Regions from separate parts of the Bradyrhizobium zhengyangense genome, predicted to be linked through region 1. Evidence: riboswitches for the same ligand, from Rfam matches in the RefSeq annotation. Region 1 holds a riboswitch; the other holds the start of a gene.
What was found. A riboswitch is a leader RNA that binds a small molecule or an ion and turns the genes downstream of it on or off. The one in region 1 is predicted to bind S-adenosylmethionine.
Positions count from the first base shown of each region.

Region 2: another riboswitch for S-adenosylmethionine. It lies ahead of L6639_RS24340 (O-succinylhomoserine sulfhydrylase); the one in region 1 lies ahead of metX (homoserine O-acetyltransferase MetX).

Region 1 covers NZ_JAKLTZ010000006.1:10,666-18,775, forward strand. The annotation lists gene clpB (ATP-dependent chaperone ClpB) at 1-942, opposite strand, end outside; gene L6639_RS22880 (MOSC domain-containing protein) at 1,185-1,973, shown strand; gene L6639_RS22885 (TIGR02594 family protein) at 2,127-2,765, opposite strand; gene L6639_RS22890 (alpha/beta fold hydrolase) at 2,984-3,847, shown strand; gene metW (methionine biosynthesis protein MetW) at 3,993-4,655, opposite strand; gene metX (homoserine O-acetyltransferase MetX) at 4,658-5,875, opposite strand; SAM riboswitch at 5,969-6,048, opposite strand; gene L6639_RS22905 (chorismate mutase) at 6,255-7,103, shown strand; gene hisC (histidinol-phosphate transaminase) at 7,139-8,110, shown strand, end outside.
Region 2 covers NZ_JAKLTZ010000006.1:313,921-322,030, forward strand. The annotation lists gene L6639_RS24320 (MATE family efflux transporter) at 1-1,181, opposite strand, end outside; gene L6639_RS24325 (hypothetical protein) at 1,348-2,397, opposite strand; gene L6639_RS24330 (PAS domain-containing protein) at 2,500-2,913, opposite strand; gene L6639_RS24335 (2'-deoxycytidine 5'-triphosphate deaminase) at 3,152-4,258, opposite strand; SAM riboswitch at 4,369-4,448, shown strand; gene L6639_RS24340 (O-succinylhomoserine sulfhydrylase) at 4,523-5,710, shown strand; gene L6639_RS24345 (SGNH/GDSL hydrolase family protein) at 5,851-6,852, opposite strand; gene L6639_RS24350 (SGNH/GDSL hydrolase family protein) at 6,865-7,635, opposite strand; gene L6639_RS24355 (OpgC domain-containing protein) at 7,635-8,110, opposite strand, start outside.

The DNA of each region.
Region 1 (8,110 bases):
ACCGATACAGTGCAGCTCGCCGCGCGCGAGCGCCGGCTTGAGCAAATTGGAGGCGTCCATCGCGCCGTCGCCCTTGCCGGCGCCGATCAGCGTGTGCATCTCGTCGATGAACAGGATGAAGGTCCCCTCGCTGCCAGTAACCTCCTGGAGCACGGCCTTCAGCCGCTCCTCGAACTCGCCGCGATACTTTGCGCCGGCGATCAATGCGCCGAGGTCAAGCGACAGCAGCTTCTTGTCCTTGAGGCTCTCGGGCACATCGCCGTTGACGATGCGCAGCGCCAAGCCTTCGGCGATGGCGGTCTTGCCGACGCCGGGCTCACCGATCAGGACGGGATTGTTCTTGGTCCGGCGCGAGAGCACTTGAATCGTACGGCGGATCTCCTCGTCGCGGCCGATGACCGGGTCGAGCTTGCCGTCGCGCGCAGCCTGGGTCAGGTCGCGGGCATATTTCTTCAGCGCGTCATAGGCGTTCTCGGCCGTCGCGGAGTCAGCCGTGCGGCCCTTGCGCAGCGCCTCGATCGCGGCGTTGAGATTTTGCGGGGTAACGCCGCCCTTGTTCAGGATGGTGCCGGCTTCGCTGTTCTTTTCGAGCGTCAGCCCGAGCAGCAACCGCTCGACGGTGACAAAGCTGTCGCCCGCCTTCTCGCCGGCCTTTTCGGCCGCGTCGAAGGTGCGCGCGAGCTCGGGCGCCAAATAGATCTGCCCGGCGCCGCCGCCGCTGACCTTCGGCACCTTGCCCAGGGCGTCCTCGGTCGCCTTCAGGATTGCGCGGGAATTGCCGCCGGCGCGGTCGATGAGGCCGGCAGCCAGGCCTTCATTGTCATCCAGCAGCACCTTCAGCATGTGCAGAGTGGAAAACTGCTGATGCCCTTCGCGCACCGCAAGCGACTGCGCGGACTGGATGAAGCCCCTGGAGCGTTCGGTATATTTGTCGATATTCATGGTCTTTTCTGTCCCTCGGCCTGCCCTCGGGGCCCTCTAAGGCACCCCAAACGGCATCTTCATTGGGTTTCCGGTACCCGCGTTGACTTTCCTCAACCGGCAACGGTCGTTATCAGCCGGCGCTGGCGCCGGCCTGACCCAGATGTGGGAAGCGGGCCCGCAGACCGAAAGAGGCGACTTCACAATTTCGTGCGCAGATCGGCCGGCTTGGCGGGTGCGGGTCGAATCCCCTAAGTAGCGGCATGACAGCCAGCCAGACTGCCGAAATCAACGGCCTTTACCGCTACCCGATCAAGGGCCTGACGCCGGAATCCCTGCTCCGGGTCGTCGTGCGGTCGGGCCAGACCCTTCCCGCCGACCGCCGCTATGCCATCGAGAACGGCCCCAGCGGTTTCGACCCTGAAGCCCCCGAGTGGAGGCCGAAAATCCAGTTCCTGATGCTGGCGCGCAACGAGCGCCTGGCCTCTCTCGACAGCCGGTTCGAGGACGCGACCAATCGCCTGACCATCCGCAAGGACGGCCAGATCGTCGTCAGCGGCGATCTCGAGACCGCCGCCGGGCGTGCGGCGATCGAGGCCTACTTCACGGAGAACTTTCGGCCGGAGCTGAAGGGCCCGCCCAAGGTTCTGTCAGGTCGCGATCACAGTTTTTCGGACGTCGCCCGCAAGGTCGTCTCGATCATCAATCTCAACAGCGTCCGCGCCATAGAGACCATGCTTGGTGGCGTTGCCGTCAATCCCCTGCGCTTCCGCGCCAATCTTTACGTGGATGGCTGGCCGGCCTGGTCCGAGCTCGACCTCGTCGGCCAGACGCTCGCAATCGGACAGGCGCGGCTGAAGGTGATCAAGCGCATCGTCCGCTGCCCGGCCACGAACGTGGACCCGGTGACGGCGAAGCGCGATCTCGAGATACCACCGACGCTCTCGCGCCATCTCGGCCACATGGATTGCGGCATCTATGCCGAGGTGGTCGCCGACGGCGAGATTGGCGTGGGGGATGCGGTCGCGGTGGAGCAGCCGCAGCTCGTGTGAGCTTCGTAGGGTGGGTTAGCCCCGCGATTGCGCCCAGCGCAATTCGCACGGCGTAACCCACCACTTCTATCACCGCGGCGACCAAAGAGGTGGGTTACGCCAGCGGATCGCGCTTCGCGCGACCGTTAGCTAACCCACCCTACGGCACCGTCGTCAATTCGGCATCACATACGCATAGATCCGGCCGCGCGAAATCGGGGCTTCGCGAACGCGGTTGCCGTTGTTGCCGGAAATCATGATCGGATTGCCCTGCGCATCGATGCCGGTGATGATGCCGACATGACCGCCGCGGCGACCGCGCGACATCACTGCGATGGCGCCGACCTGCGGGCCGGAGACGCGCGTGCCGTAATGCGCAAACGAGTTCGCCATGTCCGATCCGGTGCCTTGGTGGCCGGTTTTCTCGAGCACCATGTTCATGAAACGCGCGCACCACAGGCTGCCGCGGCCCGTCGGGTTGCCGCCGAGATAGCGGCGTGCCTCGGACACGAGGCCCGAACCACCACCGAAGCCACTGCTCGCGCCGACACTGGCGCTCGGATCATAGCTGGCCTGCGTGTTGCCGAATCCACCCGCCTGCAACGCAGCCGCGCTGCGCTCGAAGCGCGAGCCGCGGGCCGAGTGCCTGACGTGATGATGTCTGCTGGCGTGATGCACGTAAGCGTGCCGCTCTGCGCTATGACGATGATGCGGCCGCGCCGAGGCCGGAGAAACGAACGCGGCAAGAGCCGCGAAGAACATCGCCAGCGCGACAACACGACGCGACAGGCGAGACGCAAACAACTCAAACATTCTTCATCCTTCGTTGACACCCCCACTTCCCAAAGTCGGCCCGTGCGATGGCCAACATCGATAGGGCCGTTAAGCCATCCGATGTGGCGAGAAAAAGACGCTGCGGCAGCGAATAGCTGCGATGATTTTGCGGCAATGCTCTGATGGAGCTGCCTTATTGCGGACATCTGCATTAACTGCGATCCTGAAGGTGCGGCTTGAAGAGAGGGAAACGGTTAATGCCCCACGCCACGACCAGGGACGACGTCCGCATCTATTTCGAAGAGGCAGGTCAGGGAACGCCGATCATTTTTCTGCACGAGTTCGCGGCCGACTACACCAATTGGGAGCCGCAGATGCGCTACTTCTCGCGCGGCCACCGCTGCATCACCTATTCCGCACGCGGCTACACGCCATCTGACGTGCCCAATGGCGAGGTCTACACCTACACTCACTTCTACACCGATGCGCTGGCTGTGCTCGATCATCTCGGAATCGAGCGCGCGCATCTCGTCGGCCTGTCGATGGGCGCGTACTCGTCGCTCCAGATCGGATTGAACGCGCCGCAGCGCGCGATGTCGATGACACTCGCAGGTGTCGGCTCAGGCTCGGAGCTCGAGACTCTCGACGCCTGGCGCAAGCAGTGCCGCGCCAATGCCGAGCAATTCGAGACGCTGGGCTCGGCTGAAGTCGCAAAGATCACGCGCGAGGCGCCGAGCCGTATTCCCTTCCTGGTGAAAGACCCGCGCGGTCATGCGGATTTCTATGCCGCACTGGCGCGGCACGATTCCAGGGGATCGGCCAACACGATGCGCGGCTTTCAGGGCGGGCGGCCGTCGATCTACACGCTGACGGATGCGATCAGGAAGATAGCAACGCCGGCATTGATCATCTGCGGCGATGAGGACGATCCCTGCATCGGGGCGAGCCTGTTCTTGAAGAAACATCTGCCGGCCGCGGGCCTCGCGATGTTTCCGAAGTCCGGTCATGTGCTCAATCTGGAAGAGCCGGCGTTGTTCAACGAGAGCGTGGCGCGGTTCGTGACATTGGTGGAAGCGGGACGGTGGCCCGCGCGCGATCCTCGGTCGCTGACCGCGCACTAGGGTGACGGCGCCGCCGCGCACTCCGTCATTGCGAGCGCAGCGAGGCAATCCAGAGACCCTCCGCAGAGACAGTCTGGATTGCTTCGTCGCAGCGGCGCAAAATTGCTACGCAATATTGTCGCGAGCTCCTCGCAATGACGAGAAGCTATTTCCCCTGGCCGCGGCTCAACAGAAACACGCCCTGCTCGCCGAACAGATTCCACACCCACCATGGCAATCGCAGCCGCAGCGGACGGCCGTAGAGATCGAGCGCTTCGGCGCGTTCCATCTTGACGTGGATCTCGTCGCAGAGCTCGACGAAGTCCTTGATGGTGCAGAAATGGATGTTGGCGGTGTCGTACCAGCTCGCCGGCAGATTCTCCGTGCGGGGCATGTGGCCGCCGACCAGGAGCTGGAGGCGCATCCGCCAGAAGCCGAAATTGGGGAACGAGACGATGGCGCGGCGGCCGATGCGCAGCAGGTTTTCCAGCACGACCTTGGGCTGACGCGTCGCTTGCAGCGTCTGCGACAGGATCACGTAGTCGAAGGCATCATCGGGATAGTTGACGAGGTCGGTGTCGGCATCGCCTTGCACCACGGCGAGGCCCTTTGCGACGCAGCGATTGACGCCCTCGCGCGATAATTCGATGCCGCGGCCGTCGATGCCGCGGGTCTCCAGCAGTTGAAGCAGATCGCCATCGCCGCAGCCGACGTCGAGCACCTTCGAGCCCGGCTTGACCATTTCGGCCACCAGCAGATGGTCGGCGCGAAATGGGCCGGACTGCTCGGAGGCAAGGCCGTTCAGCGGCAGCACTTGCTGTACAGACATCGCTAGCCGTCCTTGTTCGTGAGCCCGCGCGCCTTGCCCGCCGATTGCAGGAAGGCACGGGAGATATCGAAGAACTCGGGCACGTCGAGCAGGAAGGCGTCATGGCCGCGATCGGTCTCGATCTCGGCAAACGACACCCGCGCGCTCGACGCGTTCAGCGCGTGCACCAGCGCGCGCGATTCAGAGGTCGGGAACAGCCAGTCGCTGGTAAAGGAGACCACGCAGAACCGCGTCTCGATCCCCGCGAACGCCTTCGCCAGCGCTCCGCCATGATCGGCGGCGATGTCGAAATAATCCATCGCGCGCGTCAGATAGAGATAGGAGTTGGCGTCGAAGCGCTCGACGAAGGACGAGCCCTGGTAGCGCAGATAGGACTCCACCTGGAAATCGGCGTCGAACGAGAAGGTCGGCAGCTCGCGGTCCTGCATGCGGCGGCCGAACTTGCGATGCAGCGCCGCGTCCGAGAGATAGGTGATGTGCGCGGCCATGCGCGCGACCGCGAGGCCGCGATGCGGATGGATGCCCTGATCGGCATAGGCGCCGTTGTGCCAGTCGGGATCGGCCATCACGGCCTGGCGGCCGAGCTCGTGGAAGGCGATGTTCTGCGCCGAGTGCCGGGTCGAACAGGCGATCGCCAGCGCGGAGTAGACGCGGCTCGGATAGGCCGCGGTCCATTGCAACACCTGCATGCCGCCCATCGAGCCGCCGACGACGGCAAACAGCGTATCGATGCCGAGCCGGTCGATCAGCATAGCCTGCGCGCGCACCATGTCGGGGATGGTGATGACAGGGAAATCCAGGCCCCACACCTTGCCGGTGGCGGGATTGATCGAGGCGGGCCCGGTCGAGCCCATGCAGCCGCCGATCACATTGGAGCAGATGATGAAGTACTTGCCGGGATCGAGCGGCCGGCCGGGACCGACCAGCGTCTCCCACCAGCCGGGCTTGCCGGTGACCGGATGCACATTGGCGACGTGTTGATCGCCGGTCAGTGCATGGCAGATCAGCACCGCGTTGGAGCGATCGGCGTTGAGCTCGCCATAGGTCTTGTAGGCGATCTGGAACGGGGTGAGATCGATGCCGCAGTCGAGCCGCAACGGCTGCTCGGCGCCAAACAGCGCGACCTCCGAACTCGGATGATCGACCTCATGCGACCGATCGTCGGCACTGATCGTGGGACTTGGGACCGTAGGACTTGGGACAGACTTGACGCCAACCATCTCTGACCATCGACCTTGTTTGCGATCGGACTTCAGATCGCGACTGACATCAGGCCATGAAAAACCCGGCCTGAACGATAGGTTCGGCCGGGATCGGAAGCGTCCCCGGCCTGTTTAGCGAGTTTTTTAACGTGGCTGCAAGCCGGCCGGCTCAAATGACCACGGAACAGGGAAAAACCTACTGGCTTGGGCTGATTTCGTCAAGTCGCGGTCCGGATTGGGCAAAACAGCCTCTCACCTGGCAGCCTTACAGGCCGTCATTTCTCTTTGCTTTCGCCGCCCTGACTGCCTAATCAGGACATTGACCGCAGTGGATCCGAGCTACCCAACGGGCTTGGCCGATCCGCATTGGAACGCCTCTCAACAGCTTTAGTCAGATATGTCCCAACGTCCGCCCGCGCCACCATCGCTCCAGGAATTGCGCAAGGAGATCGACGCGATCGACGAGGCCATGCATCGCCTGTTGATGCAGCGCGGCGACATTATCGACCGCCTGATCCAGGTGAAGCAGACCCAGGAGGTCGGCTCGGCGTTCCGGCCCGCGCGCGAGGCCTCGATGATGCGCGAGATCGTGCAGCGCCATCGCGGCATCCTGCCGCTCGACACGGTCGAGAGCATCTGGCGCGTCATCATCTCGACCTTCACCTATGTCCAGGCGCCGTTCTCCGTGCATGCCGACATCTCGGCGAGCGAGCCCGCGATGCGCGATTCCGTGCGCTTCCATTTCGGCTTCACGGTGCCTTACGTCGCGCATTTCAGTGCGCAGGCCGCGGTCGAGGCGGTGGCGAAATCCAAGGGTGACCTGGCACTCGTCTCGGCGACGTCTAGCCGCACGCCGTGGTGGCTGGAGCTGGAAGCGGTGGGCGCACCGAAGATCATCGCGCGCATGCCCTTCGTCGAGCGCGCCGACCATCCGGCCTCACTGCCCGTGTTCGCGATCTCGCGCGTGGCCGACAGCGCCGTTGTGACGGAGGTCGAGACCTTCAGCGTGCGCGTGTCGGGGTGGAACGCCGAGGTCGCGCGGGCGCTGTCGCCGCTCGCCGACATCGTAGCGGTGCCGGATACCGCCTTCGACGGCGCGGCGCTGCTGGTCTCGGTCACATCAGACACCAACATCGACAAGATCAGGGCTGCCTTGATCGAAGCGGGGGCCTCGGTGCGCTCCACGGCCCTCGTCGGCAGCCACGCAACGCGCTATACGGTGCCCCCGACCGGGCCGAAATCGTAAATCGCGTACCGCCTGAAGCCTATCCGGAGTTGAAGATGTCCCGCCCCGTGCCGAATCCCGGCATTCTCGATATTGCCCCCTACACGCCCGGCAAGACTCCGGTCGCCGAGCCGGGCCGCAAGGTGTTCAAGCTCTCGGCCAACGAGACGCCGTTCGGACCCTCGCCCAAGGCAATCGAGGCCTTCAGGCACGTCGCGGATCATCTGGAGGACTACCCGGAAGGAACCTCGCGTGTGCTCCGGGAGGCGATCGGCCGCCACTACGGGCTCGATCCCAACCGCATCATCTGCGGCGCCGGCTCGGACGAGATCCTCAATCTGCTTGCTCACACCTATCTCAGCCACGGCGACGAGGCGATCTCGACCACGCACGGCTTCCTGGTCTACCCGATCGCCACCATGGCGGTCGGCGCCAAGAATGTCGTTGCGACCGAGAAAAACCTCACCTGCGACGTCGACGCGATCCTGAATGCCGTGACGCCGAAGACAAAGCTGGTCTGGCTCGCGAACCCCAATAACCCGACCGGCACCTATATCCCGTTCGACGAGGTCAAGCGCCTGCGCGCCGGCCTGCCCTCGCATGTGCTGCTGGTGCTTGACGCCGCCTATTGTGACTACGTCTCGCGCAACGATTACGAGATGGGGATCGAGCTGGTCGCCACCACCGAGAACACGGTGGTGACGCACACCTTCTCCAAGATCCACGGCCTTGCGGCGCTGCGCGTCGGCTGGATGTTCGGCCCCGAGCACATCATCGACGCCGTCAACCGCATCCGCGGCCCCTTCAACGTGTCGACGCCGGCAATGTATGCCGCGGTCGCCGCGATCGAGGACACCGCGCATCAGGCGATGTCGAAGCAGTTCACTGAGACCTGGCGCAACTGGCTTACGGAGGAGATCACCAAGCTCGGGCTGAAGGTGACGCCCGGCGTCGCCAATTTCGTGCTGATCCACTTCCCGCAAGAAGGCAAGACGTCGGATGCGGCAGACGCCTATCTCACCAAGCGT
Region 2 (8,110 bases), 300 kb from region 1:
AGGCCGATGAAGGCGTAGAACGGCGCCACCGTCGACAGATATTGATGGCTGGTCGCGCGCACCGTGGCACTATCCGTGAAGATATTGACCCAGAGATCGGGGAACAGCGCGACGAGGCAGGCCGGCGTGCCTACGGCAACGAAAGCGCTGGCGCCTGCGGTCCAGGCGATGCGCCGCGCGCGGGCGATCCGGCCGGCGCCGACCGCCATGCCGATCATCGGTACCGAAGCGATGCCGAACGAGAACGCGATCGAGGTCAGTAGGAATTCGAGCCGCGCGCCGATGCCATAACCGGCAAGGATCGCGGTGCCGAACTTGGCCAGCATGTGGGTGAAGATCGAGATCGTCAGCACCGATTGCAGCGGCGAGAAGCAGGCGATGGCACCGACCTTCAGGATGTCGAAGAACATCACCCATTGGATGTGCAGGCCGCGGAGTTTTGGAACGACGCGGGCGCGGCCGGAAAAGAGATACCAGCCCATCACGCAGATGTTCATGGAATAGGCGATCAGCGCGCCAGCGGCGACGCCGCGCATGCCGAGTTGCGGAAATGGCCCGAGCCCGAGGCCCAGCGTGCCGCCGAGCACGATCTGCCAGACGGCCGAGTTGAGGATGAGAAGCGACGGCAGCCGCATATTGCCGGTGCCGCGCAGCACGCCCGCCATGGTATTGAGCGTCCAAGGCAGCACGGCACCGCCGAAGAACACCTGGGTATAGGCGATCGCATGCGTCAGCACAGTGCCGCGGCCGCCGAGCATCTCGAGCACCTTGGGTCCGAAGATCAGCATGCCGAGCATAAAAACAAGGCCGAAGGTGATGCCGATCAGCAGTGCGTGCGCGGCGAGCGTCCCGGCGCGTTCGCGGTCGCCGGCGCCGAGCGCACGTGCGATGGCGGAAGCGACCGCACCGCCCATGGCACCGCCCGACATTGTCATGGTCAGGATCACTGTCGGAAATACCAGCGCCATCGCGGCCAGCGCTTCCACCCCGAGACGACCGATATAGGAGGTCTCCGCGATCACCACGCAGGTGCCCGCCGAGAGCGCAACCACGTTCGGCCAGGCGAGCCCCAGCAGCGTGCGCAGGATTGGCCCGTCGGTCAGCGCGCTCCGTACGGGGCGCGCGGGCGGCGGTAGCGGACGTTCCTGCTCATCGACCGGGATCTCGGCGACCTCAGTCATTTCCTCTCCCGGACAAATGCGCCATTTGCGGCGTGGCAATGCTTAGGTGCATCAATCAATTTGCTCGCGCGTAAGGCGCGACGAGCACTTGTTAGCACGCTGGTTACCGATTCCTCCTGCGTCAGGTGCAGGCGTGCCCTGCGGCAGCGCATTTCAGCCGGTGGAATTAACCGACCGTCCAAGCCAGCGGCGCGCGGCGGCCTGTCGTTGGGCGAAGGTGTACGTCGATGTGCCGGCCGCATCCGGCGGCGAGTCCCTCGAACATTCCCTCCAGCAACTTGGTGCACGCGCCGTGATAATCGGCGACGTCGTCCATCAGCTTCCAGCTCTGCTGACGGATTTCGAACGTGCCTTCGGATTGCGTGGTCTCGGCCGCGTCATCCTGCGCGGCGAACAGTGCGCCGAGGAAGGACGCGAACTCGCTCGCGCCGCCGCTGCGCATCGCCAGCGGCTCCGCGATCTCATCGAAGAACTGCATGCCGATCAGCTTGCCCGTGATGTGCAGGAGATAGCCGGCATCTTCCGGGCCGAACAGCTGCACCATCACCGGCGCGGCCGTACGGACATATTCCATGGCATAGTTGCGATAGGCCTTTTCCAGCCGCGGCTTCGGCCAACTCGCGACAGGCAGCGCCGGCGCGGCCTTGGCGTCGAACAGCGGCGCTTCGAGATGCCGCGCGTAGACCAGGCGCTGGTCCGGTTCGAGCGGATGGTCGTACTGGTGATAATGACCCTCGAGGCCGTCCTGGCCGTCGACGCTCTGCTTGGTACAGACGAAGCCGAGCCTGAGATCACCGAGCACGACGCCGTTGTTGGCGTGCCAGCCGCGCAGCATCGCGCGGCTAACCTCGCCGGGTACGCCGCAGATCGCCGGGCCCTTCCAGATCCAGCGCGGCGGCGGATAGCGGATCCAGGCCTTGGTGTCGCTCTCGTACATGTATTCGACGTGCACGCCGCCGATCCAGTTGGAGAGATAATGATATTGCGCCGCCGCCACCGCCGGCGGCAGGTGATCGATCCCGAGCTTCCTGAGCCCCGGCAGAAAGCGCTCCTGCTGCTGGCGGCGGAACACGCGGAAGACGAATTCGGCGGCATCGGCCGTGCCGCGCCGGGTGACCACGGTGAGGATCAGACCGGTGAAGTAAGCATGGTAGAGATCGGCCACCGCGCGCCAGCGTTTCCATTGCGCTTCCTGCGCTGTATCTGCTGCGGTCATGTTCACTCCCGATCGTTGTTTTGATCGAGTGTGTCACTGTGCCGGATGACAGGCAACATGATGCGCGCAAGAGGCCCTGCACGACATCAGGTCAATTCCGCATCACGAAGTTTGCGATGCCTTAGCCGCCCGCTCCCGCTCGACGCGCTCGGTGACGTCGCGCGCCATTGCGACCGATCCTTGCACGTTGCCGCCGGCGTCACGCACCAATGCGAAAGTCATTTCGATATAGAGCTTGCGTTCGCTCTTGTGCAGCGCGCGAGTCAGCGTCGGCCGGCCCGCAAGCTTCATCGCGCCGCTCGCAAGCGCGGCTTCAAAACCTTTCCAGTGCGCAGCGCGTAAATGTTCGGGAATGATCAGATCGAGATTCTGGCCGAGCGCGTCTTCTGCGGTGAAGCCGAACAGCGCGGTGGATGCATGATTCCAGCGCGTGATGGTGCCGGAGCGATCGGCATAGATCACCGCGTCGGCGGCGTCGTTGAGGATATTTGCGTCGAGTTGGGATGGATCGGTCATGGCGAGATCTCGTTGGATTTTGCACATCCTGGCACACATTCGATGTCATCGCCCGACCTGAACACCTGATCGGGCGATCCAGTACTCCGAGACAGCGGTGATCAAATCGACAGGCCGCGGCGTACTGGATTCCCCGCTTGCCGCCTACGCTAAAGCTTCGGCGCTCCTGGACCTCAACCTCGGCGAAGCCTTAGCGTAGCCGGTTCGCAGGGAATGACAGCGGAGGACGAAGATACAGCTACACCCGGAAATGCTTGCTCAGCTTCAGGCCCTGCGCCTGATAGTTGGAGCCGATGCGCTGGCCGTACATCGCGTCGGGGCGAGCCAGCATCTTCTCGTAGACCAGGCGGCCGACGATCTGGCCGTGCTCGAGAATGAACGGCACTTCGCGCGAGCGCACTTCCAGCACGGCGCGCGCGCCTTGCCCGCCGGCGCCGGCATAGCCGAATCCGGGATCGAAGAAGCCGGCATAGTGCACGCGGAATTCGCCGACGAGCGGATCGAACGGCACCATCTCCGCGGCGTAGTCGGGCGGGACCTGCACGGCCTCTTTCGACGCGAGGATATAAAACTCGCCGGGATCCAGGATCAGGCTGCCATCAGGACGGGCCGAGATCGGCTCCCAAAAATCTTCCACCGCATAGCCGGAGCGGCGATCGACATCGACGACGCCGGTGTGGCGCTTGGCGCGATAGCCGACGAAGCCACTGCCCTTCTCGCCCGAGAGATCGACCGAGACGGCAACGCCGCCGGTGAGATCGGCATCGTCGATGTCGACGAGGCGCTCGGTGGCATGCAAAGTTTCGAGCGCGTCGGCATTGAGGATGGCATCGCCGGTTCGGAAGCGCACCTGGGACAGGCGCGAGCCTTCGCGCACCAGCACGGGAAACGTCTTCGGGCTGATCTCGGCATAGAGCGGGCCGTGATAGCCGGCGCCGATCATGTCGAAACGACGCGTGCCGTCGGCGATCACGCGAGTGAAGACGTCGAGCCGGCCGGTCGAGCTTTTCGGGTTCGCGGCCGCGACGATCTCCGGCGGCAGCGCGAGGCTCTCCAGCAGCGGCACGATGTAGACGCAGTTGGTCTCGAGCACAGCGCCGTCGGCGAGGCTGAACTCGTGCAGCTTCAACCGGTCGATGCGCTCGGCGACGGTGGCGCCGGGACCGGGCAGGAAGCTCGCGCGCACGCGATAGGCGATGTCGCCGAGGCGCAAATCGAGGCTCGCCGGCTGGATCTGGCTTTCGACGAAATCATAGGCAGGCAGGATGAGGCCCGCTTCCGCCATCGCCGCGATCATGCGGTCGGGCAGGATACCATTGGCGTCGGCGGCAACCGTGAACGTCAACCGGGGGTCCTCATCAGGGGGCACGCACGCCCGGACTTGCGGGAAATACGAGCCTTTTACGGCTATCCGATGGACGCCTTGACGGAAAGGGCATTGCGGAATATGAGCATCACTTATCCCGTGGTGATTTGAGCCGGCCGGCTTGCAGCCACGTTAAATAAGTCGCTAAACAGGCCGGGGACCTCTGTGATCCCGGCCCGTGGAGATATCCAGGCCGGTTTTTTTGTGACCGTTTTCGACAAGACGGTCATATCGGAGGGTTCAATGTCGAAGTCGCCTGCCAGTTACCGCCCCGAAACCCGCCTGGTCCATTCCGGCACCCTGCGCTCGCAATATGGCGAGACGTCGGAGTCGCTGTTTTTGACCCAGGGCTATGTCTACAACAGCGCCGAGGAGTGCGAGGCGCGGTTCAAGGGCGAAGATCCCGGCTTCATCTATTCGCGCTATTCGAACCCGACGATCGCGATGTTCGAGCGCCGCATGATCGAGCTCGAAGGCGCTGAAGCGGCGCGCTCGGCGGCGACAGGCATGGCCGCGGTGACGACGGCGATCCTCGCGCCGCTCAAGGCCGGCGATCATGTCGTGGCATCGCGCGCGCTGTTCGGCTCGTGTCTCTACGTCATTCAGGATCTGTTGCCGCGCTACGGCATCGAGACCACGCTGGTCGACGGCGCCAATCTCGACCAGTGGCAGCGCGCGGTGAAGCCGAACACCAAGACGTTCTTCCTGGAGAGCCCTACCAATCCGACGCTCGACGTGCTCGACATTCCCTCGATTGCCGAGATCGCTCACAAGGGCGGCGCGCGGCTCGTCGTCGACAACGTGTTCGCGACGCCGATCTGGCAGAGCCCGCTCGCGCTCGGCGCCGACGTCGTCGTCTATTCCGCGACCAAGCACATCGACGGCCAGGGCCGGTGTCTGGGCGGCATCATCCTGTCCTCGGAAGCCTTCATCGCCGAGCACATCCACAATTTCATGCGCCAGACTGGCCCGTCGATCTCGCCGTTCAACGCCTGGGTTCTGCTCAAGGGCCTGGAGACACTCGCCGTGCGCGTGCGCGCACAGACCGAGACCGCGGCGCGCGTGGCCGACGTGCTGGCAAGCCATCCGAAGATTTCGCGGCTGGTCTATCCCGGCCGCGAGGATCATCCGCAGGCGGCGCTGGTGAAGAAGCAGATGCGCGGCGGCTCGACGCTGGTGGGCTTCGAGGCCAAGGGCGGCAAGGCGGCAGCGTTCCGCGTGCTCAACGAGCTGAAGCTCGCAAAGATCTCGAACAATCTCGGCGACGCCAAGAGCCTCGTCACGCATCCGGCGACGACGACGCATCAACGGCTGAAGCCCGAGGATCGCGCCGCGCTCGGCATCAGCGAGGGATTCATCCGCTTCTCGGCCGGGCTCGAGCATGCGGACGATCTGATCGAGGATCTGACTGCGGCGCTGGAGAAGGCGTGAGGTGAGCGCGGAATCGTAGGGTGGGTTAGCCCTGCAGATGCGCGAAGCGCATCTGCTCGGCTTAACCCACCACTTCTGTCGCCGCGGAAACTAAGGAGGTGGGTTACGGCTTCGCCTAACCCACCCTACGGCACCGTCGCCTACATCGGCCGATAGGTCCGCACGTCCGCGGGCACGTTCACGCCGAGCTTGAGCTGGCCGACCGAGTGGATGATGTCGTCGCCGAGCAGCTGGGCGAAGCAGGCATAGCCCCAATCGTTCATGTGCAGGCCATCGGCGATCACAAAACTCTCGACCGGAAGGGCCTGCTTCTCGTGCCAGTCGCGCATCACCTCGAAGCGCGGGAAGATGCCGACGTGACGAAGCTCGGCGACCTTGCCGAGCAGCTTCACCATCTTGCCTGCGCTTTCGGGACGCTCGGTGACGCGCGGCGAATATTGCGGATCGACCAGCACGACGTCGGCATCGCCGGCCGCCTGGATGCGGGTGATACCGTCCTCGACCATTTTGGCGGTGTCGCCGGGATCGAGATTGCGCAGCACGGCGTTGGTGCCGACCTGCCAGATCACGAGATCCGGATGCACATCGATCACCTCCTTCTGGAGGCGCTTCATCATCTCGGGCGCATCCTCGCCACCGACGCCGGCATTGATGACGGTGATGTTAGCGGTCGGATATTGCCGGCGCAGCTGCGCGGCGAGGCGGTTCGGATAGTTGAAGTCGGGCGAGCTCGCGCCATAGCCTGCAGTCGAGGACGAGCCGAACGCGACGATCACGACAGGCTGGCCGGCAATGAGCTTGTTCGCGACATGCGGCAGCGAGCCCATCGTCTTCGCGCCGCCCTTTGGCGGCAGGCACGGCACGCGGCTGAAAATATCGCCGGCGGATTTCGCGACCTGCTTCACCTTGTCGATGGCGCGCGAGGTGAGGCCGCGCTGATCGGTGGACTGCGGGGTCGTCGCAGCAACCGTGGTCTGGGACGGCGATGTGGGTGCGGGATTAGCAGCCTGCTGCGGCGCTGGAGTCGCCTGGGCGGCCTGAGCTTGAGCGGGTGCCTGCAGCACAGGCGTCAGCATCAGCAGCATTGCCGCTGCAGGCGCGGCCAAGCATGTCGACAGGCCAAAAGGGCGGAGAGAACTCATTAACGCTAGACCTCAATTTTGCTGCTGGGCCGAGCCCAGATGGGCCGCGTCGAGCACAAACTGCGCCAACGCCCGGCCAATGCAATCATGGACCTGCTTCGCCAGCTCAGGGCCGCGAGAGGGACTGAATAGGTCGAACTGACCCTGATCATTCCACTGCCGCATGATCGCGAAACGATCGAACAGCGGGACATCATGCTCCTGCGCCACAACCCGCATATTGTCGAGATAGGGCGGCGCCGAGATCATGGATTCGGTACGTGGGCTGTACTGCAAATTCATCAAGACGACGTCAGCCCCTGCATTTTGCAGCGCAGCGACCCCATCGGTCACGGCGCCGCGGAAATCATCGGGATCGATCGATCGGATAGCATCCACGGTCCCGGTCTGCCAGATGACCAAAGTAGGTGATTTTGCTTCCATCAGCTTAACGAAGGTTCCGGCGGCCTCCTCCGCCGTCTTCTTGCTCTGTATTTCTACGGATACGTGGACCGTCTCCGAAGGCGGCAGCTTCTCCTTCAAGATGGCTTGCATGCGCGCCGGGTAGGAGCTGTCCTCCGAAAACGGAATGGTGGTGGAGCGGCTGCCGACCACCAGAATCTCAAGCGGCTTGCCTGATGTCACGGCTTCGGCGACCTTGTGGAGCTGGCTCTCGGTGGCGAGCAGATAAGGCGGCAATTCGCAGGCAGCAGGGACCGCGGGCGCAGCATCGTCCGCGCGCGCCGAAGGCGCGGCAAGGTATCCGCACAGCAGGATCAGGCTCAGGAGAACCTTCGCCTTCATCAGCCCCCTCCCGCCAGATCGGCGTTGCCGACGGCGTTTTTGGTTTTTACACCGCTCTTGTCAGCTACGCGCTTGTACCACGAAATCACCCAGGCCATCGCCCACATGATCAGAATTCCGGAGAGGCTAATCAGCGCATGCATGGCAGGGCCGCTCGCGACCTCGGCCAGGATGAAATGGCCGGCAAAGGCCAGGAAGACGCCGAGACAGAATATCTCCAGCGAATGCTGGCCGCACACGATCAGCGGCCGTAACCACGGCGATTTCAGACCCGGCCATTCCCGCGGCAGAAAACGCACGGTGAGCGCGGCCAGCGCCAGGAAATGCGTGAAGCGCAGCACGTCGAGGTCAGTCTTGTCGATCGGATACATCCACTGCTCGATCAGCTTCGGCATGAAGTGCGAGAGCTGCGGGACATACCAGGTCAGCGTCACATAGAACGCCGCGGCGAGATAGGCGATCGAAATCCACATCG